DNA from 3 places in the Bradyrhizobium sp. B117 genome. Region 2 is predicted to be linked to each of the others. Evidence: predicted binding sites of a transcription regulator. Region 2 holds the regulator's gene; each other region holds the start of a gene.
The links. The regulator PhoB, encoded in region 2, activates phosphate uptake and scavenging genes when phosphate is short. The targets are predictions, from matches to a motif close to TGTCATNNANCTGTCAT.

Region 1 (10,410 bases), 290 kb from region 2:
CCGTCGGCCTGGTTGAGCTTGGCGTCGGCCGCGACGCCGTCGAGGAAGAACGGATAGAGCGGCACGTCGAATGTTTTCGCCAGATCCGGATAAATCGAATTAAAGCGCGCAGCATATTCGGCGCCGTAATTCGGCGGCGCCAGCATGCCGCACAGCATCACCGGGATCTTGCGCTCCTTCAGACGCGCAACGATGTCGGTCAGCGCTTTGCGCGTCAAGTCGGGATCGATGCCGCGCAGCGCGTCGTTGGCGCCGAGCTCGACGATCACGCCATCGGTTCCGTCGGGCACCGACCAGTCGAGCCGGTCGCGGCCGCCGGAGGAGGTGTCGCCGGACACCCCCGCATTGGTCATGTCGACGGTTATACCCTTGGCTTGCAAGGCTTTTTGAAGTTTTATAGGGAATGCCTCCTGGCCCGGGAGGCCGAGGCCGGCGCTTAAGGAATCGCCGAGAACGACAAGCTTGACCGGCTTTGTCGCGTCCGCCCAGGCCGGGTTCGCCATCGTCATCAAAGCGAGCATCAACACGGCTATGTGCATGAAGAATCCGCAACGCCTCTCGACCGCGCGTGCGGACTTGCCATATGACCGGACCATGGACACTCGCATCGATCCCTCTTCGCTTGCCGACACCTCGTCGGACACCATCGCCATCTCCAACGTCAATCTCTCATTGGGTACGGGCGCGGCACGCGTTCACATTCTCAAGGATATCAGCCTGCGGGTCGGCCGTAGCGAGACGATCGGCCTGATCGGCCCGTCAGGCTCGGGCAAATCCACGCTGCTGATGGTGATGGCGGGGTTGGAGCGTCCTGATAGCGGAGAGGTGGTGGTGAACGGCACGCCTTTCAATGCCCTCGACGAAGACGCGCTGGCCCGCTTCCGCGGCCGACAGGTCGGCATCGTATTCCAGTCCTTCCATCTGATCCCGACCATGACGGCGCTGGAGAACGTCGCCGTGCCGCTCGAGCTCGCCGGCAATCCCGATGCGGCCAAGCGCGCGGCGCAGGAGCTGCAATCGGTCGGGCTCGGCGACCGCCTGCATCATTATCCGACGCAGCTGTCCGGCGGCGAGCAGCAGCGCGTCGCGCTCGCCCGCGCGCTGGCGCCTGATCCGGCCATCCTCGTCGCCGACGAGCCGACCGGAAATCTCGACGAAGCCACCGGCAAGCAGATCGTCGATCTCTTGTTCAGCAAGCATGCCGAGCGCGGCATGACCTTGGTGCTGGTCACGCACGATTCCTCGCTGGCGCATCGCTGCGATCGCGTGATCCGCCTGCGCTCCGGCCGCATCGACACGCAGACCGCGCCGGCATGAGCACTGTCGCCGAACCGTTCGCGAAGCCGAGCGCCGTCGCGCTGTCGCTGCGTTACGCATTGCGCGAATTGCGCGGCGGCCTGCGCGGCTTCTACGTCTTCATCGCCTGCATCGCGCTCGGCGTGATGGCCATCGCCGGCGTCGGCTCGGTCTCGGCGAGCCTTTCCGACGGCCTCGCCCGCGAGGGCCGCACGCTGCTCGGCGGCGACGTCTCCTTCGTGCTGTTCCAGCGCGAGGCCAAGCCCGAAGAGGTCAGCTTCCTGCGCTCGCGCGGCACCGTCTCGACCGCCGCGACCCTGCGCGGCATGGCGCGCTCCGCCGAGGGCAAGCTCGCGCTGGTCGAGATGAAGGCGGTGGACGGCACCTATCCGATGCTGGGACAGCTGACGCTGTCCCCGCCGATGCCGCTGTCGGATCTGCTCGCCGAGCGCGATGGCGCGTTCGGCGCGGCGGCCGATCCGACGCTGCTGGCGCGACTGTCCCTCAAGACCGGCGACCGCGTCACCATCGGCTCGGCCACCTTCCAGATCCGCTCGACCGTCGAGGCCGAGCCCGACAAGCTCGCCGGCGGCATCGGCTTCGGTCCGCGCTTTTTGATCAGCGAGGCCGGCCTGCGCGCCACCGGGCTGATCCAGCCCGGCAGCCTGGTGCGCTGGGTCTACCGGGTGAAGCTGCCCGATGGCGCCAACAGCGAGCGCGCCACCGAAGCCTTCATCAACGATGCGCGCAACGCGGCGCCGCAGGCCGGCTGGGAGATTCGCAGCCGCTCCAACGCCTCGCCGCAGCTCGAGCGCAACATCAACCGTTTCACGCAGTTCCTGACGCTGGTCGGCCTCGCCGCGCTGCTGGTCGGCGGCGTCGGCGTCGCCAATGCCGTGAAGAGCCATATCGACCGCAAGCTCGAGGTGATCGCGGCCTTCAAGGCGGTCGGCGCCACCGGCCGCGACGTCTTCGGCATTTACCTCGCGCAGGTGCTCCTGCTCGCCGCCATCGGCTCGGTGATCGGCCTTGCGCTCGGCGCCGCCATGCCGTTCGCGATCGTCGGCCTGTTCGGAAAATTGCTGCCGCTGCCGGTAGTGCCGGCCGTGCATGCCGACGAGCTCGCGCTGTCCTTCGTCTACGGCCTGCTCACCGCGCTCGCGTTCGGCCTGTGGCCGCTCGGGCGGGTGCACGACGTGCCGGTGGCCGCGCTGTTCCGCGACACCATCAGCTCCGAATGGCACCGGCCACGCGCGAGCTATCTCGTGTTCATGGGCGTCGTGATCGCGCTGCTCGTCGCGGTCGTGATCGGGCTTTCGTTCGACAAGCGCATCGCCGCGGTGTTCGTGGCATCCTCCGTCGTCGTGTTCGCCCTGCTGCGCGGCATCGCCGCGCTGTTGATGGGAATTGCGCGGCGGCTGCCGCGGACGCGGCTGCCGATGCTGCGGCTGGCGATCGCCAACATCCACCGGCCCGGCGCGCTGACGCCCTCGGTGGTGCTGTCGCTCGGTCTCGGACTGGCCGTGCTCGTCACCATCACCCAGATCGACGGCAATCTGCGCCGGCAGTTCCTGGCGGCGCTCCCTGATCGTGCCCCCTCGTTCTTCTTCATCGACATCCCGAGCACGCAGGCCGAGCAGTTCGACGATTATCTGCGGCAGATCGCGCCCGGCGCGAAGGTCGAGGATGTGCCGATGCTGCGCGGGCGCATCGTCGCCGCGCGCGGGGTCCGCGCCGAGGACCTCAAGCCCACCACGGATTCGGAGTGGGTGCTGCAAAGCGACCGCGGCCTGACCTATACCGCCGAGCTGCCGAAGGGCTCCAAGGTGGTCGAGGGCAAATGGTGGAGCCCCGACTATTCCGGTCCGCTGCTGGTCTCGATGGAGAAGAAGATCGCCGACGGGCTCGACCTCAAGCTCGGCGACGAGATCGTCGTCAACGTGCTCGGCCGCGACATTCCGGCCAAAATCGGCAATCTGCGCACCATCGACTGGCAGGGCATGGGCATCAATTTCGTGCTGGTGTTCTCGCCGAACGCCTTCAAGGGCGCGCCGCACACCCACATCGCGACGCTGACCGAAACCGGGGGCGATGCGGCCGGCGACGGCAAGATCATCAAGCAGGTTGCCGATGCCTATCCGATGGTGACGAGCGTGCGCGTGCGCGAGGTGATGGAGACGGTCGGCTCGGTCGTGACCAACCTTGCGCTGGCGATCCGCGGCGCCAGCGCCGTGACCCTGATCTCGGCGATCCTGGTGCTGGGCGGGGCGCTCGCCGCCGGCCACCGCCACCGGGTCTATGATGCGGTGATCCTGAAGACGCTGGGCGCAACCCGGCTGCGGCTGCTCGGCGCCTATGCCCTCGAATACCTCCTGATCGGGCTCGCCACCGCGGTGTTCGGCGTGATCGCCGGTAGTATCGCCGCCTGGATGATCGTGACGCGGCTGATGACCCTGAGCTTCGTCTGGCAGGCCGGCAGCGCCGCCGGCGTGGTCGCGGCCGCACTGGTCGTCACCGTGGGGCTGGGGCTTGCCGGCACGCTGCTGGCGTTGAACAAAAAGCCGGCTACGGTGTTGCGGAATTTGTGACAAAATGTAGCGGGAGGCCGTGCGGTAGCGGAATCGCACGATTCCTGCGATTAACCACGTCCGCTCGCCAGGATTGTGCCCGAGGGCGACATTCAGCCGCGCGTGGACGGTTGCAGCGAATGTGTTAGTTTCCCACATATCGAATGGGTTCGGAGCCCCCGATTGTTAGCCAAATTTAATGTCGGCAGACCTCGGTATCCGGATAGAACTTGACGAACCGGCGGCATGGCGACCCTCATGCCGGACCGGCCAACCAACGGGAATTCGACCATGTCGGACCTAGACCGTAACTACGCTTCTCCTTTCGGCAGGGCCGCCGGGCGTGTTGACGCCGCGACGGTCGACGCCGGCCTGCGCGCCTACATGCTGCGCATCTACAATTACATGAGCATTGGCCTCGCCATCACCGGCCTGGCCGCGCTCGGTGTCTACATGGCTGCCGTGACCGACGTTCCGACGCCGGAAGCCGTCCGTGTCGGCAAGCTGTTCCTGACCCCGTTCGGCTACGCGATGTTCGTCAGCCCCCTGAAGTGGCTGTTCATGCTCGCGCCGCTCGCGATGGTGTTCGTGATCTCGGCGGGCATCAACCGTCTTGCCCCCTCGACCGCCCAGATCCTGTTCTGGGTGTTCTCGGCGCTGATGGGCATCTCGCTGTCGTCGATCTTCCTGGTGTTCACCCACACCTCGATCGTGCGGGTGTTCTTCATCACCGCGGCGACCTTCGGTGCACTGAGCCTCTACGGCTACACCACCAAGCGTGACCTGACCGGCATGGGCTCGTTCCTGTTCATGGGCCTGATCGGCATCATCATCGCGAGCCTGGTGAACCTGTTCCTGGCGAGCTCGATGCTGCAGTTCATCGTGTCGGTGGTCGGCGTGCTGGTGTTCGCGGGCCTCACCGCCTGGGACACCCAGCGGCTGAAGAACGACTACATCTACGGCTACGCCTCGGCCGGCGGTGACATCGCAGAGCGTGCGGCCATCACCGGCGCACTGTCGCTGTACCTGAACTTCATCAACCTGTTCACGCTGCTGCTGCAGCTCCTCGGCCAGCGCGACTAAGCGCCAGACCCGAGAGAACGGACACGAACCCCGGCCGAGAGGCCGGGGTTTTTGTTTGGGGGCGGTGGTCTCTCCTCGTCATTGCGAGGAGCCCTTGCGACGAAGCAATCCAGAGTCCCTCCGCGGACGCATCTCTGGATTGCTTCGCTGCGCTCGCAATGACGGGTGTAGAGACAGCCGGGCCCCTTCCAGCACCAGCGGGAAGGCTCTAATCTCGCCCCCATGTCCGCACCTGAAATCAGGCCCACGCTTGAGGCCGACCTTTCCGCCATCACCGCCATCTACCAGCAGGCCGTCCGCGAGGGCACCGCGACGTTTGAGCTGGATCCGCCCGACCTAGCCGAGATGACGCGCCGTTACCGCGCGCTGATCGACGGCGGCTATCCCTATTTCGTCGCCGTGCTCGACGGCCGCATCGCCGGCTATGCCTATGCCGGCGCCTACCGGCCACGGCCGGCCTATCGCTTCACGGTCGAGAACTCGATCTACCTCGATCCGAGTTTCCACCGCCGCGGCATCGGCTCGCTGCTGCTGGACCGGCTGATCACCGAATGCGAGGCGCGCGGCTTCCGCCAGATGATCGCCGTGATCGGCGATTCCGCCAATGCCGGCTCGATCGGCGTGCACACCCGGGGCGGCTTCAAGATGATCGGCACCCATCCCAATGTCGGGCTGAAGTTCGGCCGCTGGCTGGACACGGTGATGATGCAGCGCGACCTCGGCGAGGGCGCGAAGACGGTGCCGACAAGGTAGGTCTCGTAGGGTGGGCAAAGCGATAGCGTGCCCACCATTCGCGGCGATAGAGAAAGGACGTGGGCACGGCGCTTTGCGCCTTTGCCCACCCTACGGCACCGGTCGTGCTGCTAGACCACCGCCAGCTTGCGGTCGATCACCAGCAGCACGCGCTCGAGCTCGTGGCCGCGGCGCAGGATCAGGCCGGTTGCCGAGATCACGCTGTACATGCCCTGCTTGCGCGCGAGGCGCGGGTCCTTCTCGATGCGGTAGATCGGCACTTCCGAGGCGCGGCGATAGACCGAGAACACCGCGCGGTCCTTCAGGAAGTCGATAGCATAGTCGCGCCACTCGCCGTCGGCGACCATGCGGCCGTAGAGATTGAGAATACGGTGCAGCTCGAGCCGGTTGAACGTCACCCGGTTCGGCTGCGCATTCGCCGCGACGGGCCGCGCCGCCGCGCGCTGCTCGCTCGGATCGGCATCCTCCGTCGTCAGGCTCATGGGCGCCTCCTCATCGCACACAGCATGACCGCGCCCGCGAAACCGTCCCCGGAACCGCGGATCATGACAATCACATGATTGCGCCAACCGCTCCGCGCCGCAAGGGCTCTTGCGAATCCGGGACAGAGCTCTGGGCTCAACCGGCCTGATGGGGTACGAATCCGCCCACACGCAAAAGTGGAACTTTGTCGCGGCAAAGCGTCACGGGATCGTTAGCAGGAATCATACTGTCGCCGCTTTTCCGCCAAGCGCCCGCCGCCCTGCACTGCGAAAAGATTCGAGTGCGTTGGCCCGGTCCTTTCGGTTCCGGATTCCTCAGCCCCCAGCCCCCCGGGGTCGAACAGGATCGGGTCTGTACGCGCGACAAGGAGGGCCAACGCAAGTTGGTCCTTTTTTGTTTGGGTCGGATTGTTTCTGACGCGCTGTCATTCCGGGGCGCGCCGCTTGGCGCGAGCCCGGAATCCATTTCTCAGCTCGGATTGTGGATCGATGGATTCTCAGGTGCGCAATTGCGCACCATAGCTCGCGCTTCGCGCGCCCCGGAATGACGGGAGACAAGATCTCCTGAGACGATCTCGCGCATACTCTCGCTCTCCACATGACGAGTTGGTGCGAGTGCGACGCTAGAGAGAATCAGTGCAGCGACGTGTACGCCGCGCCCAGCATCGGGCCGGGCTTGTCGCGGCTGCCGTCCTGGACATAGACCACCGCGCCGTCGACGCCGTCGCGCGCGAGGTTCTCGAGCGGCACGGTCCAGCTTTCCGAGCGACCGGTCCAGTCGCCGACCTTGAGCAAATTGCGCACCACGTTGTGATAGGTGATCTGCTGTCCGCGATTTTCGCCGCGGCCGATCGAGATCGGCACCGATTTGGCGACCGAGCAGATCCAGACCTCGCCATGCGAGACCGCCGGCTCCTTGCTCGCGGCCACCGACACGTTGATCTGCTTGCCCGAGAGCGACATCGTCACCGGCACGCTCATCACGCCACCGCTCTTGTCGGTCTTGCCGATCGCATTCTCGATGCCGGCACGATCGCTGCCGATGACGTGCGCCGAGCCGTTGACGACGACCTGCGGCGTGTAGACCTCGCGGTCGCCGCGCATGCGCGAATAGGCACGCTGCCGCGCCGAGAAACGCGAATCCGCCAGCGTGTCCTTCCAGCCGAGATAGTCCCAATAATCGATCGGCATGCTCAGCGCGATGATCGAGGGGTCGCTGGCGAGATCGCCGATGATCTTGTCGGCGGGCGGGCACGACGAGCAGCCCTGCGAGGTAAACAATTCGACAACGGCGCGCGGATCGGCGTGCGCGGGACGGATGATGGCGACGATGGCGCAGATGCTGAGCGCTCCCGACCAGAATGCACCGGACCAGCGCGAAGCCAGATTAGAAGCCATCATTGTCGTCATGTCGAACGTCACACATCGTCAGTCGTTAGGGGAAACTTATCGCCTGAAGGTCACCGTAATCTTACGGGGCGCGGCAGATTCAACCGTCCTGGGCGGGATTTCCGCCGGGCGGGCCCATCTGAAGCATGCCGCAAACGCGCGAAGGCGGCCCTGTGATAGGCCGCCTTCGTTTAACCTTCTACTCACGTCGCGGTGAGCCACTGTTCACAAATTCGCGCTTAGGCCGCGAGCTTGCGCAGCACGTAGTGCAGGATGCCGCCGTTCCGGTAATAGTCGAGCTCGTCCAGCGTATCGATGCGGCAGAGCAGCGAAACGCGCTGCAACGAACCGTCGCCGGAGACGATCTCGGCGGTCAGCTTCTGGCGCGGCTTGAGGTCGCCGACGAGGCCACGCAGCGTGACCTTCTCGTCGCCCTTCAGACCCAGCGACTGCCACGAGGTGCCTTCCTCGAAGGTCAGCGGCAGCACGCCCATGCCGACCAGGTTGGAGCGATGGATGCGCTCGAAGCTCTGGCAGATCACGGCGCGCACACCGAGCAGACGCGTGCCCTTCGCGGCCCAGTCGCGCGAGGAGCCGTTGCCGTATTCGGCACCGGCGAACACGACGAGCGGCACCTGCTCCTGCTGGTACTTCATCGCGGCGTCGTAGATCGACATCTGCTCGCCGTCGGGCCAGTGCTTGGTGAGACCGCCTTCCGGAATGTTGCCGTCAGCGCCCTTCAGCATGAAGTTCTTGATGCGGATGTTGGCGAAGGTGCCGCGCATCATGACTTCATGGTTGCCGCGGCGCGTGCCGTACTGGTTGAAATCGGCCGGGCGCACCTGGTGCTCGCTGAGATATTTGCCGGCGGGCGAGGTGAGCTTGATCGAACCGGCCGGCGAGATGTGGTCGGTGGTGATCTTGTCGCCGAACATGGCGAGGATGCGCGCCTCGACGATGTCGGTGACCGGCTCCGGCTCCTTCTTCATGCCATCGAAATAGGGCGGGTTCTGCACATAGGTCGAAGACATGTTCCAGCGATAGGTCTCGCTCTCGGCGGTCTTGATCTTGCGCCAGTTGGTGTCGCCCTTGAACACGTCGGCATACTTCTTCTTGAAGATCGAGGCGGTCACGAACTTCTTCATGAAGGCGTTGATTTCCTTCGAGGTCGGCCAGATGTCCTTGAGGTAAACCGGCTTGCCGTCCTTGCCTTCGCCGAGCGGCTCGACCGCGAGGTTCTTGGTGACGCTGCCGGCGAGCGCATGCGCGACGACCAGCGGCGGCGAAGCCAGATAGTTCGCCTGCACGTCCGGCGACACGCGGCCTTCGAAGTTGCGGTTACCGGAGAGCACGGCCGCGGCGACGATGCCGTTCTCGTTGATCGACTTCGAGATCTCCTCCGGCAGCGGACCGGAATTGCCGATGCAGGTGGTGCAGCCGAAGCCGACGAGGTTGAAGCCGACCTTGTCGAGATCGGCCTGCAGACCGGAATCGGCGAGATAGCCCGCGACCACCTGGCTGCCCGGGGCGAGCGAGGTCTTCACCCACGGCTTGGCCTTGAGGCCCTTTGCGGCCGCGTTGCGCGCCAGCAGTCCCGCGCCGATCAAGACGCTCGGGTTCGAGGTGTTGGTGCAGGAGGTGATGGCGGCGATGACGACGTCGCCATGGCCGATCTCGTATTTCTTGCCTTCGACGGCAAAGCGCTTGTTGGGCTCCTCGGCCTTCTTGTACTCGGTGCCGAGCGCGAGCGAGAAGCCCTCTGCGACCGACGGCAGCGCGATGCGGCCTTCGGGACGCTTCGGGCCGGCCATCGACGGCACGACATCGGCGAGGTCGAGCGTCAGCGTTTCCGTGAACACCGGATCGGCCGACTTGGCGGTGCGGAACAGGCCCTGCGCCTTGGCATAGGCCTGCACCAGCGCGACGCGCGCGGGCGCGCGGCCGGAGGTCTTGAGGTAGTCGATCGCGGCGGCGTCGACCGGGAAGAAGCCGCAGGTCGCGCCGTATTCGGGCGCCATGTTGGCGATCGTCGCCTTGTCGGCGACCGAGAGATTGTCGAGACCGGGGCCGAAGAACTCGACGAACTTGCCGACGACGCCGAGCTTGCGCAGCATCTGCGTCACGGTCAGCACGAGGTCGGTCGCGGTGACGCCTTCCTTCATCGCGCCCTTCAGCTTGAAGCCGACGACGTTCGGCAGCAGCATCGACAGCGGCTGTCCGAGCATGCAGGCTTCCGCCTCGATGCCGCCGACGCCCCAGCCGAGCACGGCGAGACCGTTGACCATGGTGGTGTGGGAGTCGGTGCCGACCAGCGAGTCGGGATAGGCGACCTCGAAGGTGCCGGTCTTCTTGCCGACCGTCATCTTCTCCTTCTTGGTCCAGACCGTCTGGGAGAGATATTCGAGATTGACCTGATGGCAGATGCCGGTGCCGGGCGGCACGACGGAGAAGTTCGAGAACGCCTTCTGGCCCCACTTCAGGAACTCGTAGCGCTCCTGGTTCTGCTTGTACTCTTCCGTGACGTTCTTGGCGAAAGCCTTGTTGTCGCCGAAGAAGTTCACGATCACGGAGTGGTCGATGACGAGATCGACCGGCACCAAGGGGTTGATCTTCTCGGCATCGCCGCCAAGCTTCTGCATCGCGTTGCGCATCGCGGCGAGGTCGACGACGGCCGGGACGCCGGTGAAGTCCTGCATCAGCACGCGGGCCGGGCGGAACGCGATCTCATGCTCCAGCGACTTCTTGCGCAGCCACTTCGACACCGCGACGATGTCTTCCTTCTTGACCGAGCGGCCGTCCTCATTGCGCAGGAGATTCTCGAGCAGGACCTTCATCGAATA
Region 2 (10,410 bases):
TGCGCCTGTTCGAGAATTTGATCGAGAACGCGCTCAAATATGGCGCCTCGGGCGGACGTGTCATCGTGTCGCTGACGGTTCCGGCAGCCACTGATGGAACTCAGGAAATCCGGGTCATGGTGCGCGATTTTGGCCCGGGCATCGCGCCCGAGCACCTGCCGCGCCTGACCGAGCGGTTCTACCGGGTTGACGTCGGCGACAGCCGCTCGCAGGGCGGGACCGGGCTCGGATTATCGCTGGTGAAACATATTCTTAACCGTCATCGCGGCCGGCTTTTGATCGAAAGCGTGCCCCGGCAGGGTGCCACTTTCACCGCCTGTTTTCCCCAGGTGAAGTCCCTGACGCAGAGCTGAAACCAAAGCGATTTCAATCGCTTGGTTGTGTCATCCAACTGTCACTAAACCTTCGTAAAAGCACAGCCGACCGCTCCTAAAGGGGCGGCGCGGGGAGCGCGATCGGGCGCGGATGGCGCTTCGCTCCCCTGTATGGAGACCAGCATGAATTTCATCAAAACTATCGTCGCTGCTGGCTTGGTCGCCGCAACGACGACGGCGGCGTTCGCTGCCGATATCACGGGCGCCGGCGCGACCTTCCCGTTCCCGATTTATTCGAAATGGGCTGACGCCTACAAGAAGGAGACCGGCAACGGTCTGAACTATCAGTCGATCGGCTCCGGCGGCGGCATCAAGCAGATCCAGGCCAAGACCGTGACCTTCGGCGCCAGCGATGCGCCGCTCAAGGCCGAGCAGCTCGAGAAGGACGGCCTCGTCCAGTGGCCGATGGTGATGGGCGCAATCGTCCCCGTCGTCAACATCGAGGGCGTCAAGGCCGGCGAGCTGGTGTTCGACGGCGAGACCCTCGCCAGCATCTATCTCGGCAAGATCACCAAGTGGGACGACGCCGCGATCAAGAAGCTCAATCCGAACGTGAAGCTGCCGTCGGACGCGATCACCGTGGTCCGCCGCTCGGACGGCTCGGGCACCACCTTCAACTTCACCAACTATCTCTCCAAGGCCAGCGCGGACTGGAAGAGCAAGGTCGGTGAGGGCACCGCGGTCGAGTGGCCGGTCGGCGTCGGCGCCAAGGGCAACGAAGGTGTGTCGGGCAACATCAGCCAGACCAAGAACTCGATCGGCTATGTCGAGTACGCCTATGCCAAGCAGAACAAGCTGACCTACACCGGCCTCGTCAACAAGTCCGGCAAGACGGTTCAGCCGACCGTCGAAGCCTTCCAGGCGGCCGCTTCGAACGCCGACTGGGCCAAGGCTCCCGGCTACTATGTCATCCTGACCGACCAGCCCGGCGACAAGTCCTGGCCGATCACCGCGGCGACCTTCATCCTGATGCACAAGGAGCCGGCTGATAAGGCGGCGTCGAAGGAAGCCATCAAGTTCTTCACCTGGGCGTTCAAGAACGGCGCCAAGGCGGCCGAGGAGCTCGACTACATCCCGATGCCCGAGAGCGTCGTGAAGCTGATCGAGAAGACCTGGTCGGCTGACATCAAGAGCTAAGCTCTCCTGTTCCGGAAGGCGGCGCGGCTTCGAAAGCCGCGCCGCCGGTCCGGAGCTCTCGCGAACGATCGTTCTCCGGGCTGGCGCCGCAATGGCGAACCATCCGGGGGCACGAGATGGTGATCTAAAAAGACGTATAGACCTAAAAAAACGTATAGTCAGTGCAGGGGATCGGCGTGGCAGAGATGGCTGTCGAGAGCAATGTAGTTGATGCCGCCGGACCGTATGATCGCGCCAAGGCGTTGAGCGCGTTCAAGCTCGGTGACCTCACCTTCTACTGGATCACGCGCCTCAGCGCGATCTCCGTGCTGCTGATCCTCGGCGGCATCATCGTTTCGCTGATCGTCGGTGCCTTCCCGGCGATGAAGGAATACGGCCTCTCGTTCCTGTGGACGCAGCGCTGGGCGCCGTCGGCAGATCCGCCCGTGCTCGGCGCGCTCGGCCCGATCTACGGCACGCTCGTCACCTCGTTCATCGCGATGCTGATCGCCATTCCGGTCGGACTCGGCATCGCCATCTTCCTCACCGAGCTCTGCCCGCAATGGGCGCGCCGCCCGATCGGCATGGCGATCGAGTTGCTCGCCGGCATCCCCTCGATCATCTACGGCATGTGGGGCTTCTTCGTGCTGGGCCCGTTCCTGGCCAACACCTTCCAGCCGTTCATGATCAAGATCTTCGACGGCATCCCCGTGCTCGGCGCGATCTTCGCAGGTCCCCCGTCCTATCTCAGCCTGTTCAACGCCTCGCTGATCCTCGCCATCATGGTGCTCCCCTTCATCACCTCGATCTCGGTCGACGTGTTCAAGACGGTGCCGCCGGTGTTGAAGGAAGCCGCCTACGGCGTCGGCTGCACCACCTGGGAGGTCGTCCGCAGCGTCGTGATCCCCTACACCCGGGTCGGCGTCATCGGCGGCGTCATGCTGGCGCTCGGCCGCGCGCTCGGCGAGACCATGGCGGTGACCTTCATCATCGGCAACTCGTTCCGCATCTCCTCGTCGATCTTCGCCCCGGGCACCACGATCTCGGCGGCGATCGCATCCGAGTTCGCCGAAAGCGACGGCCTGCACCAGTCCGGCCTGATCCTGCTCGGCCTGCTGCTGTTCGTGCTGACGTTCTTCGTGCTCGCGGCCGCGCGCCTGATGCTGCTGCGTCTCGAAAAGAAGGCGGGAAAGTAACATGAACCCGATTTACGCACGCCGCCGCCGCATGGACATCGTCATCCGCGCGCTCTGCATTGCCGCCGCCGCCTTCGGCGTCACCTGGCTCGCGCTGATCCTGCTGACGCTGTTCTACAACGGCCTGAGCGGGCTCAACTTTCAGGTCTTCACCGAAAACACCCCGCCGCCCGGCTCGACCGAGGGCGGCCTGCTCAACGCCATCGTCGGCTCGGTGATCATGACGGTGCTCGGCGTCGGCATCGGCGCGCCGCTCGGCCTGTTCGCCGGCACCTATCTCGCCGAGTACGGCCGCAACGACAAGCTGACCTCGGTGATCCGTTTCATCAACGACATCCTGCTGTCGGCGCCCTCGATCATCATCGGCCTGTTCATCTACGGCGCGGTGGTGGTGCCGATGCGCGGCTTCTCGGCGATCGCGGGCTGCCTCGCGCTCGCGGTGATCGTCATCCCGGTGGTGCTGCGCACGACCGAGGACATGCTGCTCCTGGTGCCGAACGCATTGCGCGAGGCGGCCTCCGCGCTCGGCCTGCCGCGCTCGGCCTGCCGCGCTCGCTGGTGATCAAGCGCATCGCCTATCGCGCCGCGCGCTCGGGCCTCATCACCGGCGTGATGCTGGCCACCGCCCGCGTCGCCGGCGAGACCGCGCCGCTGCTCTTCACCGCGCTGTCGAACCAGTTCTTCAGCCTGAGCCTGAACAAGACGATGGCCAACCTGCCCGTGACCATCAACAACTTCGTGCAGAGCCCCTATGCCTACTGGAAGCAACTCGCCTGGAGCGGCGCCCTGCTGATCACGTTGACCGTGCTTGCCCTGAACATTGGCGCGCGCATCCTGAGCGCCGAGAGGACCGCAAAATGAGCGATATGTCAGTTACCGTCAGTACGCCCGTTCAGCACGGCTCGCAGCCGCTGCCCGAAGCTCCGGCCAAGGTGACGGTGCGCAACCTCAACTTCTATTACGGCGAGCACCACGCGCTGAAGAACATCAACCTGACGCTCGGCACCAACCGCGTCACGGCGTTCATCGGCCCGTCGGGCTGCGGCAAGTCGACCCTGCTGCGCATCTTCAACCGGATGTACGACCTCTATCCGGGCCAGCGCGTCACCGGTCAGCTGATGCTCGACCAGACCAACATCCTCGACCCCAAGCTGGACCTCAACCTGCTGCGCGCCCGCGTCGGCATGGTGTTCCAGAAGCCGACGCCGTTCCCGATGACGATCTACGAGAACATCGCGTTCGGCATCCGTCTCTATGAGAAGATCTCGAAATCCGAGATGGACGACCGCGTGGAGAAGGCGCTGCGCGGCGGCGCGCTCTGGAACGAGGTCAAGGACAAGCTCAACGCGTCCGGCCTGTCGCTCTCCGGCGGCCAGCAGCAGCGCCTCTGCATCGCCCGCACCGTTGCGGTGCGGCCCGAGGTGATCCTGTTCGACGAGCCCTGCTCGGCGCTCGACCCGATCTCGACCGCCAAGGTCGAGGAGCTGATCCAGGAGCTCTCCGAGAACTACACGATCGCGATCGTCACCCACAACATGCAGCAGGCGGCCCGCGTCTCCGACAAGACCGCCTTCATGTATCTCGGGGAGCTGATCGAGTTCGACGACACCAGCAAGATCTTCACGTCGCCGAGCGATCGGCGCACGCAGGATTACATCACCGGCCGGTTCGGCTGAGGAGACGGGATATGGGTTCTGAACATACCGCAAAGGCCTTCGACACCGACCTCCAGGAGCTCACCCGCCTGGTCGCCGAGATGGGCGGCATTGCCGAGCGCATGATCGTCGATTCCGTCGACGCGCTGATCCGCCGTGACGTCGCTCTCGGCCAGCGCGTCGTCACCACCGACGCCGACATCGACGCACTCCAGAAGAAGATCGAGGAGCGTGCCGTTCTCACCATCGCCCGGCGCCAGCCGATGGCGGTGGACCTGCGCGAGATCGTCGGCGCCATGCGCGTCGCGACCGATCTCGAGCGCATCGGCGACCTCGCCAAGAACATGGGCAAGCGCGTCGCGGCGCTGGAGACCGACTTCCATCCGCTGAAGCTGTTCCGCGGCCTCGAGCACATGACCGACCTCGTGCAGCAGCAGGTCAAGTCGGTGCTGGACGCCTACGCCGCGCACGACCTGCCGGCGGCGATGGCGGTGTGGAAGGGCGACGAGGAAGTCGACGCCATCTGCACCTCGCTGTTCCGCGAGCTCCTCACCTACATGATGGAGGATCCGCGCAACATCTCGTTCTGCATCCACCTGATGTTCTGCGCCAAGAACATCGAGCGCATCGGTGACCATGCCACCAACATCGCCGAGACCGTGTTCTACATGATCGAGGGCCAGGCGATCACCGACAAGCGGCCGAAGGGTGACATGACGACCTTTGCCACGACGGTCCCGAATAGCTGAAGAGTCAAGGAGCGACGACACCATGGGCGCACGCATTATGGTGGTTGAAGACGAGGAAGCTCTCACCGAGCTGCTTCGCTACAACCTCGAAGGCGACGGCTATGACGTCGAGACGGTGATGCGCGGCGACGACGCCGACACCCGTCTCAAGGAGCACATCCCCGACCTGATCGTGCTCGACTGGATGCTGCCGGGCCTCTCCGGCATCGAGCTGTGCCGGCGGCTGCGCACCCGCCCGGAGACCAAGCAGCTCCCGATCATCATGCTCACCGCGCGCGGCGAGGAGAGCGAGCGGGTGCGGGGTCTTGCGACCGGCGCCGATGATTACATCGTCAAGCCGTTCTCGGTGCCGGAGCTGCTGGCGCGCGTGAAGGGCCTCCTGCGTCGCGCAAGCCCGGAGCGGCTCGCCACCGTGCTCGCCTATGGCGACATCGAGCTCGACCGCGACAAGCGCCGCGTCGCGCGCTCGGGCCGGCCGATCGATCTCGGCCCGACCGAATATCGCCTGCTGGAGTTCTTCCTCGAGCATCCCGGCCGCGTGTTCTCGCGCGAGCAGCTGCTGGACAGCGTCTGGGGCCGCGACATCTACATCGACGAGCGCACCGTCGACGTGCATATCGGCCGTCTGCGCAAGCTGCTCAATCTTGGCCGCGAGCAGGACCCGATCCGCACCGTCCGCGGTGCCGGCTACGCGCTCGACGACCGCTTCGCGAAGGCGGAGCAGACGTAAGTACGATTGCAAGCGTGCAAAATAAAAGCGCGCCAAGTGGCGCGCTTTTTATATGTCTCGGGTCGTCCCGGCCGCGTGCCGGGACGATGTCGTTTGAAGCAGTGTTCAGCGCGTGCCGGGCTTTGCCGGCGCACGGCGGCGATCCGCCGCCGGCTGGTAGGCGACGCGCGAGTGCTGCGCGCAATAGGGCAGGCCGGAGAGCGCCTTGCCGCCGCAGAAGAAGAAATCCGGGCTCGAGGGATCGCCGACCGGCCAGTGGCAGGTCGCCTCGTTCAGCTCCAGCAGCGACAGCCGCTGGCTCATCGGCACCACGTTGTCGTAGGTGACCGGCTCGGCCTCCACCTCGACCTCGAAGGCCTGCGCCAGTGCGGTATTGCCGCGCGAGATCGGACGGCTCACGCGCATCATGTGCTGCGCGGGGCGGGCCTTGCGCGGCCGGGGCGCTGCCGATGAGGGGCTCTTGGCGCGGCCGGACAGGCCGAGCCTGTGCACTTTGCCGATCACGGCATTGCGGGTCACATTGCCGAGCTCGGCCGCGATCTGGCTGGCCGAAAGTCCGGCCTCCCAGAGCTTTTTCAGCTGCTCGACGCGATCATCGGACCAGGTCAAAACCGTCATTGCACCCTTTCCCTCGCTGCCGGCCAGCCATCCTGGGGCCTCACAGCGAATGCCTAAGCCTTGAAAAACCCGTGCCGCCAGAATCCCTTAAGGCTCGCCGGGCACGCGAGGTGCGCCCGAACGTTTACGCCGGTACATGAGGACTCTTGGGATCAGAACTGCTGCACGAGATGTCGTATCTGACAGTCCAAACGCTACAATATGGCGTGACTCGCGCGCAAGAGTCCGCCGACTCGCTTCCACATGTTCCGTGGTGAAAATCCCGCAAAATCGGCACCGCAAGACTACGGATTCAGCGTTTCCCGGGGCTTTCCGGGCGGCATTGACACCCGTCTCACCAGGCATAAGATAGTCGCACGTGCCGCCCTTAAAAGGCGGCACGTTTCGTTTTCCGGGCCGGTCAATGGTGCGTTGCGCAACGCATTCAGGCCGTCCGCAACATCCAAGTGATCGTCATGACCAACAGCGCCGCGCCGCATTTGCTTCCCGTTTTCGCCAGGGCCGACCTCGGTTTCGAGCGCGGCGAAGGCTGCTGGCTGATCGCGACCAATGGCGAGCGCTATCTCGATTTCACCTCGGGCGTCGCGGTGAACGCGCTCGGCCACGCCCATCCCGCGCTCGTCAAGGCGTTGCAAGAGCAAGCGACGAAGCTGTGGCATATGTCGAACCTGTTCCAGAGCCCGGACGGCGAGAAGCTCGCCGCGCGCCTGTGCAGCGAGAGCTTTGCGGACTTCGTTTTCTTCTGCAATTCCGGCGCCGAAGCGCTGGAGGGCGTGATCAAGCTGGTCCGCCATCATCATTTCTCCAAGGGGCATCCCGAGCGCTACCGCATCATCACCTTCGAAGGCGCCTTCCACGGCCGCACGCTGGCAACGCTGGCTGCGACGGGGGCTGCAAAATATCTCGAAGGTTTTGGTCCGCCGATGGACGGTTTCGACCAGGTGCCGCATGGCGACATCGAGGCCGTGAAGAAGGCGATCGGCCCGCAGACCGCCGGCATCCTGATCGAGCCGATCCAGGGCGAGGGCGGCGTGCGTTCGTCGCCGCCCGCCTTCCTCAAGGCGTTGCGCCAGCTCTGCGACGACAAGGGCCTGCTGCTCGCGTTCGACGAGGTGCAGACCGGCATGGGCCGTACCGGCGATCTCTTCGCTCACCGGCGCACCGGCGTGACGCCTGACGTGATGTCGCTGGCCAAAGCGCTCGGCGGCGGCTTCCCGATCGGCGCGATCCTCGCGACCGCGGAGGCGGCGGCCGGCATGGGCCCTGGCTCGCACGGCTCGACCTTCGGCGGCAATCCGCTCGCGATCTCGGCTGCGAACGCCGTTCTCGACGTCATGCTCAAGCCCGGCTTCTTCGATCACGTGCAGAAGATGTCGCTGCTGCTCAAGCAGAAGCTCGCCTCCGTGATCGATCGTCATCCCGATGTCGTCAGCGAAGTGCGCGGCGAGGGCCTCCTGATCGGCATCAAGGCCGTGGTGCCCTCCGCCGATCTCGTCGCGGCGCTGCGCAACGAAAAATTGCTCACCGTCGGCGCCGGCGACAATGTCGTGCGTTTCCTGCCGCCTCTCGTCGTCACCGAAGCCGAGATCGAGGATGGCGTCGCGCGGCTCGAGCGCGCCTGCACGGCGCTTGCCGGCAACAAGCGGGCGGCAAGCTGATGACCAGTTCACCCAAGCATTTCCTCGACATCAACGAGCTGCCGCTGACGGAGCTCAAGCGGATGCTCGCCGCATCCTCCGCGATGAAGGCGAAGCAGAAGGCCCACCAGCCGGTGAAGCCGCTCGAAGGCAAGACGCTGGCGATGATCTTCGAGCGTCCCTCGACCCGCACCCGCGTGTCGTTCGACGTCGCCATGCGCCAGCTCGGCGGCGAGCCCATCATGCTCACCGGCGCCGAGATGCAACTCGGCCGCGGCGAGACCATCGCCGACACCGCGCGCGTGCTGTCGCGCTATGTCGACGCCATCATGATCCGCATCCTCAACCACGAGGCGCTGCTGGAGCTTGCGCAACACGCGACCGTGCCCGTCATCAACGGCCTGACGCGGCGTTCGCATCCCTGCCAGGTGATGGCCGACCTCATGACCTATGAGGAGCATCGCGGCCCGATCGAGGGCCGGACGGTGGCCTGGACCGGCGACGACAACAACGTGCTGGCCTCCTGGGCCCACGCCGCCGAGCGCTTCAAGTTCAAGCTCAATGTCGCAACGCCCCCGGAGCTCGCGCCGAAGAAGGTGATGCGCGACTGGATCAAGGCGACGAACGCGCCGATCGTGCTCGGCACCGATCCCGAGGCCGCCGTGAAGGGCGCCGACTGCGTCGTCACCGACACCTGGGTGTCGATGGGCGACAAGGAAGGCGAGCACCGTCACAACGTGCTCAAGCCCTACCAGGTCAATGCCAAGCTGATGTCGCTGGCCAAGCCCGACGCGCTGTTCATGCACTGCCTGCCGGCCCATCGCGGCGAGGAGGTCACGGACGAAGTGATCGACGGCCCGCAATCGGTCGTGTTCGACGAGGCAGAAAATCGTCTGCATGCGCAGAAGGGCATTCTGGCCTGGTGCTTCGACGCGGTGAAGTAATCTCACCTGTAGCCAGGATGGAGCCAACGGGTCGGCGCGAAGCGCCGCCCGATGACAGGCTCCGCGAAATCCGGGTTTGCGTCCGCAGACGGAGTGGGCCCGGATTACGCTGCGCTCCATCCGGGCTACGCGGGCTATGACGCAATCCCGTGGCCATGAGGTCCCGTGTCAACGCTTCGCGCGCGCCGGGACGACATCGAATTTGCGTTATCGTATGCGATCATAACTGCATCCGGAACACACCACCCTCGCGCCCCTTCCATTTCACCACCTCCGACCCCAGATAGAGCGCCATGGTTTTCCAATCCCCTGACATGAAAACCGGGCCTGAAGGCCCGGTTCGCGCACCATCAGCGGTTCCGATCGATGACGCCGTGCTGCCCTACGAGGTCGACGCGCTCGACGTGCGCGGTCGCCTGGTGCGGCTTGGGCCCGCGCTCGACGAGATCCTGACCAAGCACGATTATCCGGCGCCGGTCGGCAAGCTGCTCGGCGAGGCCATCGTGCTGACGACGCTGCTCGGCTCGGCGCTGAAATTCGAGGGCCGCTTCATCCTCCAGGCCCAGACCGACGGTCCGGTGTCGTTCCTGGTGGTCGACTACCAGGCGCCGGATCGCTTGCGCGCCTATGCGCGCTTCGATGCCGCGCGGCTCGGTGACGCCAAGGATTCCGGGACGCTGCTCGGCCGCGGTCATCTCGCCATGACCATCGACCAGGGCCCCGACATGAGCCGCTACCAGGGCCTGGTCGCGCTCGACGGCGGTGGTTTGGAAGACGCCGCTCACGAATATTTCCTGCGCTCCGAGCAGATCCCGACCAAGGTGCGCCTTGCTGTCGGCGAGGAGTGGCGCAGTAGCGACGGCGGTAAGCACCGCTGGCGCGCCGGCGGCATGCTGATGCAGTTTCTGCCGAAAGCGCCCGAGCGCGCGCGGCAGGCGGATTTGCATCCCGGCGATGCTCCCGAAGGCGCCGAGGTGCACAGCGTTGCCGAGGACGACGCCTGGGTCGAGGCACGCTCGCTGATCGAGACCGTCGAGGATGTCGAGCTGATCGATCCGGAGCTGTCCGGCGAGCGGCTGCTCTACCGCCTCTTCCACGAGCGCGGCGTGCGCGTGTTCAAGCCCTTGTCTCTCAAGGCGCAATGCTCCTGCTCGCGCGATGCGGTCGCGTCCATGCTGAAGAGCTTTTCGCCCGACGATCGCGCAGCGATGGTCAAGGACGACAGGGTCGTCGTGACCTGCGAGTTCTGCAGCTCGGTGTATCAGTTCACGCCGGATGAGGCGGGCGTCGAGGACGCGTAAGCGTACTGCCGGCCAAGTGCTCGGTGCCGTAGGGTGGGCAAAGGCACAGAGCGCCGTGCCCACCACGCCTCCGCAATCGCGATATTGTGG
Region 3 (10,410 bases), 270 kb from region 2:
TGGCGAGCACGCCGGCGAACGGGCCGAGCCCGACGACGTTGATCCACACCAGCGCCCAGATCAGCGTATCGACGCCGCGGATCGAATCGAGGAAACGCCGCACGGGAAAGCGAAGAATGGTCGACGGCACCACGTTGCGGGCGGCGAGCAGGCTGACCGGCAACGCGAACAGTGCCGCAAGCGTGGTGCCGAGCAGCGCGATCGAGAGCGTCTCGCCGAGCGCCTTCAGATAGATCGGCAGCGACGAGCCTGGATCCGGCGGGATCATCATCAAGCTGATCCAGCCGAGCTGGCTCAGGCCTGCGAAGAACCGCGACGGCGAGAAATCGAGGTCGACGAGGCCGTAGATCAGGATCGCGAACGCACCGACGATCATCGCCGGCATGGCCAGCCGCGCCGAAGCCGGCCGGTCGAACACATCAGGGTAGCGCGCGCGCATCTCGCGCGTATCGACCTCCTGCGGCTTCGTCACGTCCGCGCCTCCTTGCCGAACAGCCGGCCGCGTAGCCAGCCGGTGGAGATGTCGATGATGAAGACGGTGATGATGATGAACAGCAGGATCGCACTGACGTCTGAGTAGTAGAACTTGCGGATCGCGACGACGAGTTCCTGACCGATGCCGCCGGCGCCGACAAAACCCATCACCGAGGCCTCACGGACGTTGATCTCGAAACGCAGCAGCGCATAGCTGGCATAGCCCGCGGTCACCTGCGGCAGAATGGCGAAGCGCATGCAGGCGAGCCAGCTCGCGCCGGTCGAGCGGATGCCCTCGACCGGCTTCATGTCGGCGTTCTCGACGATCTCGGAAAACAGCTTGCCGAGCGCGCCGGTGGAGTGGATCGCGATCGCGAGCACGCCGGCCATCGGCCCGAGCCCGAAGGCGATCACGAAGACCAGCGCGAACACGATGCCGGGCACAGTGCGCGCGAATTCAAGCAGGCGGCGGACCACGAAGCGCAGCCAGGACGACGGCGAGGTGTTTTCAGCTGCGAAGAAGTTCAGGCCAAAGGCGAAGGTCGCGCCGATCAGCGTGCCGACATAGGAGATCAGCAGGGTCTCGCCCAGCATCTTCAGCCATTTACGCCAGCCCCAGAGCCACTCGCCGAAATCGGTCCAGACCCGCTGGCCGTTGTCGAGCGTGAGGATGCGGTCGAAATAGCTGATGAAATTGCCGAAATGGGTGAACAGCGTGCGCAGGTTCACTTCGGCGCCGATGCCGGCGAGAACCAGCGCGGCGGCGAACACCGCAAATCCGAGCAGGAGACGAAGCCGCTTGCGCGCAACCGCCTGGCGATGGGCGGCGTTCAACGCGGCCAGCTGCTGCTCGGGGAGGATCGAAACCGCGACGGTCATCGGATCGGGAACAGTGCTCGGTCAAAAAAGAGAAAGAGCCGGGTCCATCGACCCGGCTCAAGTGACTCGTCCCGAAAGCTCAGGACGCCTTCTTCTTACGCAGCGCATCGACGAACTTGATCAGCTCGATCGTGCCATCCCAGTCCTTGGTGCTGGCGGGATGAAAACCCTTCTTCTGGCCGTCCTGGAGGCGGTCGAAGGCCGCCTTGTCCTTGGCCGGCGCGTCGAAGAACGCCTTGGCGATCGCCGCCTTGGCGTCTTCCGGCAGGTCGGAGTTATAGGCGTAGGGGCCGTTGATGATCGGCGCCGACTTGTGGATGATGCGGAAATCGTCCTTCTTCATCGGCGAGCCGTCGGCGTTCTTCAGCATGCCCTTGGTCAGCATCTGCGCGAGCGTCGAATCGTCGTCGCTGGTCCACTGGTTGGCGGCAACGTCGACCGTGCCCTGCGCCAGCGCCAGCATCGCGTTCTCGTGGCTGCCGGTGAAGACGACCTTGCTGAAATAGGTGTCGGCGTCTGCGATGCCCATCTTGTCGAGCTCGAAGCGCGGCACGTTGTTGCCGGACGTCGAGTTCGGGTCGACGAGGCCGAGGTTCTTGCCCTTGAGGTCATCGATCTTCTTGTAGGGGCTGTTCGCCTTGACGAAGAACACCGAGTAGTAGCCGGTCGAACCGTCAGCGTTGATGTCGTTGGCAAAGGCGTCGGTCTTGACGCCGGTCAGGCGGGCGCGGGCGAACGAGGCCGAGCCGTAGCTGGCGATATGGATGTTGCCGGCGCGCTGGCCTTCGATGACGGCCGCGTAGTCGTTGGCGATGCGCAGCGTGACCTTCACGCCCAGCTCCTTGGAGAGATAGCTCATGAACGGCGCCCAGCGCTCGGTCACGCCCGAGGCGTTTTCCGCCGGAATGACCGCGAATGTCAGCTCGGGATATTTTGCTTTCCAGTCCTCGGCGGAGGCAGAAGCGGTGAAGGCGAGCGCGGCAGCGCCGGCAAGAACGAGTCTGCGAGTGATCATGATACCCTCTTCATCGGTTGGGATCGGTTGACGCAAAACTGGCAATTGAACAGGTGCGACGCGGCTCAGGCCGCCGCAGCGGTTCCGAGCGCCGGAACGCCCTCGGGCGCCGGTGCAGATGTTCCGCCCATGACGTCGGCGGCTTCGAGATCATAGAGCTCACGCGCAACGAGGTCGGTCAGCGCCGACGGGGCGCCGTCGAACACCACGCGGCCCGCCGCCATGCCGATCAGGCGATCGCAATAGGTGCGCGCCAGATCGAGCGAATGCAGGTTGCAGAGCACGGTGATGCCGAAGTGCTTGTTGATGCGCAAAAGCGCATCCATCACGATCTTGGTGTTGCGCGGATCGAGCGAGGCGATCGGCTCGTCCGCGAGGATGATGTCGGGCTGCTGCACCAGCGCGCGGGCGATCGCGACGCGCTGCTGCTGGCCGCCGGAAAGCTGGTCGGCGCGCTGCGCGGCGAGCGAGGCGATGTCGAACTGCTCGAGCGCGGACATCGCCAGCGCCTTGTCTTGCTCGGGCCAGATCTGCGAGAGCGAGCGCCAGGCCGGAATGGTGGCGAGGCGCCCCATCAGGACATTGGTCAGCACATCGAGCCGGCCGACCAGATTGAACTGCTGGAAGATCATGGCCGAGCGCGCCCGCCACTGCCGCAGTTCCTTGCCGCGCAACGCGGTGACGTCCAGACCGTCGAACAGGATGCGGCCCTGCGTCGGCGTCACGAGACGGTTGATGGTCCGCAGCAGGGTCGACTTGCCGGCGCCGGAGCGCCCGATCACACCGACGAAGCCGCCGGGGGAAATTTGAAACGAAGCGTCGTCCACCGCGGCTTTTGCGCCGAAGCGGCACGTCAGACCTTCAACCACCAGCATGTAGGGCTCCAGAGTAGCTGGAGCCCACCGCTAACCCCGGCGCTTGACACTTGTGTGACACGCGCATTGCGGTGCGGCGATCCTACACACCTCGTCCCCTGTCATCACCGCGTCATGACATCGTCATCAAGCCACTCGAAGAGGAGTGCCCGCCCTCGCATTACGGATGTAACATGGCCGGTAAGAAGCTTTCGGTTCAACCGACCATCGATGCTTCCGCAAAACTGCATGAAACCAGGCTCGGCGCCTATACCGAGGTCGGCGCGCGCACCATCCTGCATGAAGTGGCGATGGGCGATTACTCCTATGTCGTGAACGACGCCCAGATCACCTACACGACGATCGGAAAGTTCTGCTCGATCGCGGCGATGACGCGGATCAATCCGGGCAATCATCCGATGCATCGGGCCACGCAGGCGCACTTCACCTATCGTTCTAGCGCCTATTTCGAAGACGAGAGCGACGACACCGAGTTCTTCGACTGGCGGCGCCAGCACCACGTCCATATCGGTCATGACGTCTGGATCGGCCATGGCGCGATCGTGCTGCCGGGCCGCAACATCGGCACCGGCGCAGTGATCGCGGCCGGCGCCATCGTCACCAAGGACGTGCCGGCCTACACCATCGTCGCCGGCAATCCGGCGCGGATCGTGCGCCGGCGGTTCTCCGAACAGATCGCCGGACGGCTCGCAAGGCTCGCGTGGTGGGATTGGGATCACGACAAATTGCGTGAGGCGCTACCCAATTTCCGCAAACTCGGGATTGAAGATTTCCTCGCGACATACGAAGCACGGACGAATTCCACAACCAGCAAACGAAGCGCGGTCGCGTGACAGACATTTTCCTTGAGGGCGGCCGGGCCCTGATCGGCACCGAGCTCGTCGAGACGTCGCTTCTCGTGTCCGGAACTGATATCGCCGAGGTCGATGCCTCGCGCGGCCGGACGCGGCTTTCGATCGATGCGCGCAATCTCCTGGTGCTGCCCGGCATCGTCGACCTGCATGGCGATGCGTTCGAGCGGCAGATGATGCCGCGGGCCGGCGTCGACTTTCCGATCGACGTCGCGCTCGCCGACAGCGACCGCCAGGCGGTCAGCAACGGCATCACCACGGTGTTTCACGCCACGACCTGCTCGTGGGAGCCGGGCCTACGCAGCGCCGACAATGCGCGCGGCCTGATGGAGGCGATCGAGCGGCAGCGTCCGCAATTCGCCGCCGACACCCGTTTCCATTTGCGGCACGAGACCTACAATCTCGACGCCGAGGCCGAGATGACTCAATGGCTCGCCGAGGGCCGCGTCGACCTGTTCGCCTTCAACGACCACATGGACGGGGTCGTTGCCGACATCTCCAATCCGCGCAAGCGCAACCGCATGGTCGAGCGCACCGGGCTGTCGAGCGAGGCGTTCGACCGGCTGGTCGGACATGTCGTGTCCCGCGCCTCTGAGGTCCCGGCATCCGTATCGCGGCTGGCCGCCGCGGCCCGGGCCGCCGAAGTACGGATGCTCTCGCATGACGATGCGACGCCGGAGATGCGCCAGGAGTTTCGCGAGCTCGGCGCTGACATCGCGGAGTTCCCGATCAACGAGGAGACGGCGCGCGCCGCAGCAAGCCACGGCGATGCCATCGTCTACGGTGCGCCAAACGTCGTGCGCGGCGGCAGCCACACCGGGTGGACCAAGGCATCCGACATGATCGCCAAGGGGCTCTGCTCTGTGCTGGCGTCGGACTATTACTATCCCGCGCAGCTGCTCGCCGCGTTCCGTCTCGCCGCCGACGGCGTGTTGCCGCTGACCGAAGCCTGGAGCCTGATTTCTGCGGGACCTGCGCGCGCAACCGGCCTCACCGATCGCGGCGTGCTTGCAGAAGGTCGCCGCGCCGACATCCTGCTGGTCGACGACACCATGCCGCTGCGGCCGCGGCTGATCGCCGTGATATCAGGCGGCAAGCTCGTGCACCTCACCGATGCGACGCGGCTGCACGCAGCAGTGCCGATGCCGCGCGAGGCTGTCGTTGCGGCATAAACCGGTTATGTTCGGGCAATGACAGGCCTTCCCCGCTACGCGATCTATTTTGCGGCCGGCGCCGACAGCGCCCTCACTCGGTTCGGCGCCGAGCTGCTCGGCTACGATGCCTATACAGGCGACGAGCTGCCGTTTCCCGCGGATGCATTGCGCATCGCACCGGACTGGCGCGACGTCACCAGCGATCCCCGCAAATACGGCTTTCATGCCACGCTGAAGGCGCCGATGGCGCTGGCGGCCGGGAAGACCGAGGCCGAGTTGTCGGCTGCCTGCGCGAGCTTCGCCGGCAAGGCGCGGCCGATCCCGGCGATCAGCCCGATCGTGGATTCGATCAGCGGCTTCATCGCGGTCATTCCGGCAGCGCCGGTGGATGCGCTTCAACAGCTCGCTGCCGATTGCGTTCGCGAGTTCGATTCCTTGCGTCTGGCCCTGACCGCGGAAGATCGCGCCCGTCGGAGGCCCGAAAGACTGAGTGAGCGCCAGCGCGATTATCTCGACCGCTGGGGCTATCCCTACGTGATGGAAGAATTCCGTTTCCACATGACGCTAACTGGGCGATTGGACGCGGAGCGGCGCGGGCCGATTCTGCAGATGCTGCGCGAGCGATTTGCGGCGCTGAAGCTCGATACGCTGACGGTCGATCGCATCGCGCTGTTCAAGCAGGATGACGCCGAGGCGCGCTTTCGCGTCATCGGCGAATGGGCTTTGGCGCGGTGAAGCTCAGCGCCAGCTCGCAAGATTGAAGGCGAGCGCCACCGCGCCGACCAGAACGAGGCTGGACGCCCAGACTGCATCCAGATTGAACCAGCTTCGCGAGACGAACTTCAATCCCAGATAGCGGTAGACCAGCCACGCCAGACATCCGCCGGCGCCAACCATGGCGGTCACGTGAACCAGCGACACGAGCACCGCCATCCCGAGACTTGCCTTCATCAGCGCGCCCGCCGCCTCATGGCCGGCATCGAGCTCAAAGGCCTGACAGAGCCCGAGATAGATCGGCACGAGCATCAAGGCGGCGCCGTGAGCAATGGCGACGGCAAACGACCAGAGCGCCAATTGCGTCGGCGGAATTCGAGCCAGCGCGCGGGGATGGCGCCGGTCGATCAACCGATAGATGCCGAAGCCGATGACGACAAGGCTCGCGACCAGCTGGATTGGACGCTGCCACGCGGCCAGCACGAGCAGGAAGGCGAATGGCAGCAGCACGAGAAGTGTTGCCAGGAGATGCCCGGCCGCCAGGGCCCACAACGCGCGAATGAGCGCGCGTGGACTCTTGTCCATGAGCCCGGCCGAAACGGCGAGCGGCCATCCCATTCCCGGATTGACGCCGTGGTAGAGACCGCTCGCAACAAGCGCGAGCCACAGCCAGCCGACGGCCGGGCTCGCGTGCCCCCAATCTAGACCGACGGGTAGCAAAAGGAGTCCGTCGAACAATCGCCACCCTCGAGCCTGATCTGGTGCGCGCGATATCCGTCGGGGAAGCTCACGAAATAGTCCTTGTCGAGCTCGAGGCCGCCGTTACGACCGACATTGGCCATGACCTCCACGCCCGGAACCCCGTCGGGATAGAACTGGTCGTCCCAGGTGGAATAGAGCGAATTGGTCCAGTACACGCGCCGGCCGTCGCGGCTGATCTCGACCATCTGCGGGCCACCTGCATATGCCTTGCCGTTCGGATGCGGCGCGCGGCGCACGATACCTCCGGTATGCACCGAGCCCGCAAGCTTGGGCTTTCTGGGATCGCTGACATCGTACTGGCGCATCTCGCCGGTGCCCCAACAGGAGACGTAGAGGAATCTATCGTCCATCGACAGGTCGATATCGGTCACCAGTGGCGGCACCGCGCCAAAGCCCTGCAGCAGCGGCGGAAGCTTCTCCTTGTCTGCGGGCTCCGGTGGAATCGTCGCCGTCTTCTCGGCATGGAATTTTCCGCCCTCGCGCCACCAGGTCCAGATCGAACCTTCGAGATTGGTGGTGTCGACCACCACGCCGGCAAAGCCGTACTCGCGAACCGGATCGTGCGCTGGCCGCACCTCCAGCGCCATCTGGTGATTGGCGCCGAGATCGATGGTCTGCACGTTGCGGCGGGCGCGGAGATCCCAGAAGTGGAGACGATGGCCATACTTGTTCGACAGCAGATCCTCCGGCACGATCCCGTTCTCGAACTGCGGCGGCAACGCCCATTCGCTCGTCACCATGTAATCGCGCGGCAGATTCCACCAGAAATCATAATGCAGCGTCTGCGGGCCCCGGTCGATCTCCCATCGCCCAAGGACCTCGAACGTTTCGCAATCCATGATGAAGACACCAGGAGGTCCGTTGGTGCCGTCCTTGCCGCCACCGCCCAGCGTGCTCACATAGACGCCGCCCGGCCCGCAATGGATCGTATGCGGCCGCGAGTAACCGGTCTTCCTGAAGACCTCCTCCGGTTCGATGATCTTGTGGATCTTGGCCTGGGTCGGATCTGGCTTGGTATCGATGATGTAGATCCGCGACGAGCGCAGCCCGGGGATGATCAGATAGCGCCGCTCGATGAAGGCGTGTCCGGTAAGCGGCGACAAGGCGGAGGAGCAGGCATTCCAGCCGAAATGATGAAACTCGTCGCCCTTGTTGGGCATCGTCACGGTGTGAACGATCTGGCTATAGGTCGGCGATCCCGGCTTGACGTCGATGACCGCGAGAGCATCCGGCTTTGAGAAATCCGGACTGAGCAGCAAGGTGTAGGCAAAGTTCTCCGCTGGTGCTTCCATCGCAAGCTTGGGCGATGCGTGAAAGGTGGGATCCGGCCTCATCGTCATGGCACTGCCTCCCTGTTCTGTCGGTTCGCGCCAACCTGGCTCGGGATAGCGGCATAATGAAGAACTGTTCCGCGATGTCTTGAAATGCGTCCCGCGGGCTTGGTCGGCGAGCGTACAATATGTCATCGCCGGGCCGCGGGAAACGGCCCGAGCCGCGCCAATTCGACGCCTTCAGCCGAAATGGGCAGCCCCCGTCATGCGAAGCAACCCAGATTTCTCCGCAAACTGGATTGCTTCGTCGCTTCCGCCTTCGCTCTTCGAGCTACGGAGGACAAGTCGAGCCTCGCAATGACGGCCTTCGTAGGGTGGGCAAAGCGGAGCGTGCCCACCACCCATCGCCGTCGGTAAAAGTGTGGGCACGGCGCTCCGCGCCTTTGCCCACCCTACGACTGCTGAATGTTTGGCGCTACTTGCCCCACCGCAGTGCCAGCGCGTCGCGTTCCTTGGCGAGTTCCAGCAACCCCGCCCGCGTCGCCGGATGCAGCGGCTGCAAGGGATGGCGCACCGCCTCCGACTTGATCACGCCGCCGGCCTGCATCATCGCCTTGCAGGCGATCAGGCCGCATTGACGGTTCTCGTAGTTGATCAGCGGCAGCCAGCGCTCATAGGCGGCTTTCGCCTTTTCGCGGTCGCCGGCGAAATAGGGATCGATGATCTGGCGGATGCCGTCGGGATAGCCGCCGCCGGTCATCGCGCCGGTCGCGCCGGCGTCGAGATCGGCGAGCAGCGTGATCGCCTCCTCGCCGTCCCAGGGACCTTCGATATCCTTGCCACCGGCTTCGATTAGGCTGCGGAGCTTTGAGGCGGCGCCGGGCACCTCAATCTTGAAATAGCGGATGTTGGCGAATTCGCGCGACAGCCGCGCCAGCAGTTCGACCGACAGCGGCGTGCCCGCGACCGGCGCGTCCTGGATCATGATCGGAATGGTGATCGCGCCGGAGAGCACCTTGAAGAATTCGACGATGCCCTTCTCGGGCACGCGGAACGTCGCGCCGTGGTAGGGCGGCATCACCATCACCATGGCAGCACCCGCCGCCTCGGCCTGCTTGCTGCGCGCCGCGCAGACGGCGGAGCTGAAATGCGTGGTGGTGACGATGACGGGAACCCGGCCGGCGACATGCTCCAGCACCGCATGCATCACGGTCTCGCGCTCGGCATCGGTCAGCACGAACTGTTCGGAAAAATTTGCGAGGATGCAGAGGCCGTGCGAGCCAGCATCGATCATGAAATCGATGCAGCGGCGCTGGCCCTCCAGATCGAGCTCGCCGCGCTCGTCGAAGATGGTGGGCGCGACCGGGAACACGCCGCGATAGGGGCGCTGGGCCTTGTGTGGGGTGACCGGCATCGAACTCTCCATCCCTGAGGTGTCTTGCGTCTGGTGCCGCGCTCGCGCGGCGGCACAGGTGTACCCGTCGCGCGGACCGGCGGCAATGCCCGCGCGACGGCGGGATGGAGGATGATCGCAACTAGGCGGTCTTCACCGCGCCGAGGAAGCCCTCGACCGCGACGCGGAGACGATCGGCGTCGGCCGACATCTTCTTCACGGACTCCGACAGCACCGTGCCGGCGTTGCCGGTCTCCTCGTTCAGCCTGGCGACGCTGCCGATGGTGTCGGTGACCTCGCGGGTGCCTTGGGCGGCCTGCTGGAAGTTGCGCGAGATCTCGGTGGTGGCCGCGCGTTGCTGCTCGACCGCCGCCGCAATCGCCGTCATCTTCTCGTCGATGCCGCTGATGGCACCGCCGATCGAGCGGATCGCGGCAACCGCCTCGCCGGTCGCACCCTGGATCTCCTCGACCTGGCGGGAGATCTCTTCGGTCGCGGTCGCGGTCTGCGCCGCAAGGCTCTTGACCTCGCCGGCGACCACGGCGAAGCCGCGGCCCGCTTCGCCCGCGCGCGCGGCCTCGATGGTGGCGTTCAGCGCGAGGAGATTGGTCTGGCCAGCGATGGCGTTGATCATCTTCACGACCTCGCCGATGCGGCTTGCGGTCTGGTCGAGGATCTCGACCGTCGCGTTGGTCTGCTCGGCCTGCGACACGGCCTCGCGCGCCTCGCGGGCGCTGGACTGCACCTGCGCGGAGATCTCGCCGACGGACGCCGAGAGCTCCTCGGTCGCCGCCGCGATGGTCTCGAGATTGTTGGTGGCCTGCTCGGCGGCGGACGAGACCGCCGCGGTCTGGCTGCTCGATTCTGAAACCAGCGAGCGCACGCCGGTTGCGGTGGCATCGAGTTCCTTGGTCGAGGCCACCACGCTCTGGATCACCGCCTGCACGGTGTCGTCGAAGCTGCGGCACGCCGCATCGACAGTGCCGGAGCGGGCGAGCTGCAGCGCCTGCTGCGATTCGCGC

Region 1: a site for PhoB is predicted at 6,245-6,261, ahead of AAFG16_RS00910 (DUF2794 domain-containing protein). Genes of this name have one in related genera too.
Region 3: a site for PhoB is predicted at 3,343-3,359, ahead of phnC (phosphonate ABC transporter ATP-binding protein). Genes of this name have one in related genera too.

What each region holds. Positions count from the first base shown of each region.
Region 1 is NZ_CP152414.1:177,093-187,502, reverse strand. Features, by position in the region: gene AAFG16_RS00935 (arylesterase) at 1-539, opposite strand, end outside; gene AAFG16_RS00930 (ABC transporter ATP-binding protein) at 595-1,317, shown strand; gene AAFG16_RS00925 (FtsX-like permease family protein) at 1,314-3,884, shown strand; gene AAFG16_RS00920 (Bax inhibitor-1/YccA family protein) at 4,155-4,946, shown strand; gene AAFG16_RS00915 (N-acetyltransferase family protein) at 5,169-5,699, shown strand; gene AAFG16_RS00910 (DUF2794 domain-containing protein) at 5,810-6,181, opposite strand; gene AAFG16_RS00905 (DUF1223 domain-containing protein) at 6,815-7,591, opposite strand; gene acnA (aconitate hydratase AcnA) at 7,810-10,410, opposite strand, start outside.
Region 2 is NZ_CP152414.1:468,867-479,276, forward strand. Features, by position in the region: gene AAFG16_RS02200 (ATP-binding protein) at 1-353, shown strand, start outside; gene pstS (phosphate ABC transporter substrate-binding protein PstS) at 498-1,511, shown strand; gene pstC (phosphate ABC transporter permease subunit PstC) at 1,697-2,686, shown strand; partial or broken gene pstA (phosphate ABC transporter permease PstA) at 2,688-3,547, shown strand; gene pstB (phosphate ABC transporter ATP-binding protein PstB) at 3,544-4,362, shown strand; gene phoU (phosphate signaling complex protein PhoU) at 4,374-5,090, shown strand; gene phoB (phosphate regulon transcriptional regulator PhoB) at 5,113-5,820, shown strand; gene AAFG16_RS02235 (GcrA family cell cycle regulator) at 5,926-6,438, opposite strand; gene AAFG16_RS02240 (aspartate aminotransferase family protein) at 6,894-8,096, shown strand; gene argF (ornithine carbamoyltransferase) at 8,096-9,019, shown strand; gene AAFG16_RS02250 (Hsp33 family molecular chaperone) at 9,313-10,320, shown strand.
Region 3 is NZ_CP152414.1:742,194-752,603, reverse strand. Features, by position in the region: gene phnE (phosphonate ABC transporter, permease protein PhnE) at 1-472, opposite strand, end outside; gene phnE (phosphonate ABC transporter, permease protein PhnE) at 469-1,353, opposite strand; gene phnD (phosphonate ABC transporter substrate-binding protein) at 1,433-2,368, opposite strand; gene phnC (phosphonate ABC transporter ATP-binding protein) at 2,434-3,243, opposite strand; gene AAFG16_RS03525 (chloramphenicol acetyltransferase) at 3,417-4,076, shown strand; gene AAFG16_RS03520 (alpha-D-ribose 1-methylphosphonate 5-triphosphate diphosphatase) at 4,073-5,266, shown strand; gene AAFG16_RS03515 (DUF1045 domain-containing protein) at 5,285-5,983, shown strand; gene AAFG16_RS03510 (hypothetical protein) at 5,987-6,580, opposite strand; gene AAFG16_RS03505 (selenium-binding protein SBP56-related protein) at 6,664-8,064, opposite strand; gene AAFG16_RS03500 (dihydrodipicolinate synthase family protein) at 8,471-9,409, opposite strand; gene AAFG16_RS03495 (methyl-accepting chemotaxis protein) at 9,531-10,410, opposite strand, start outside.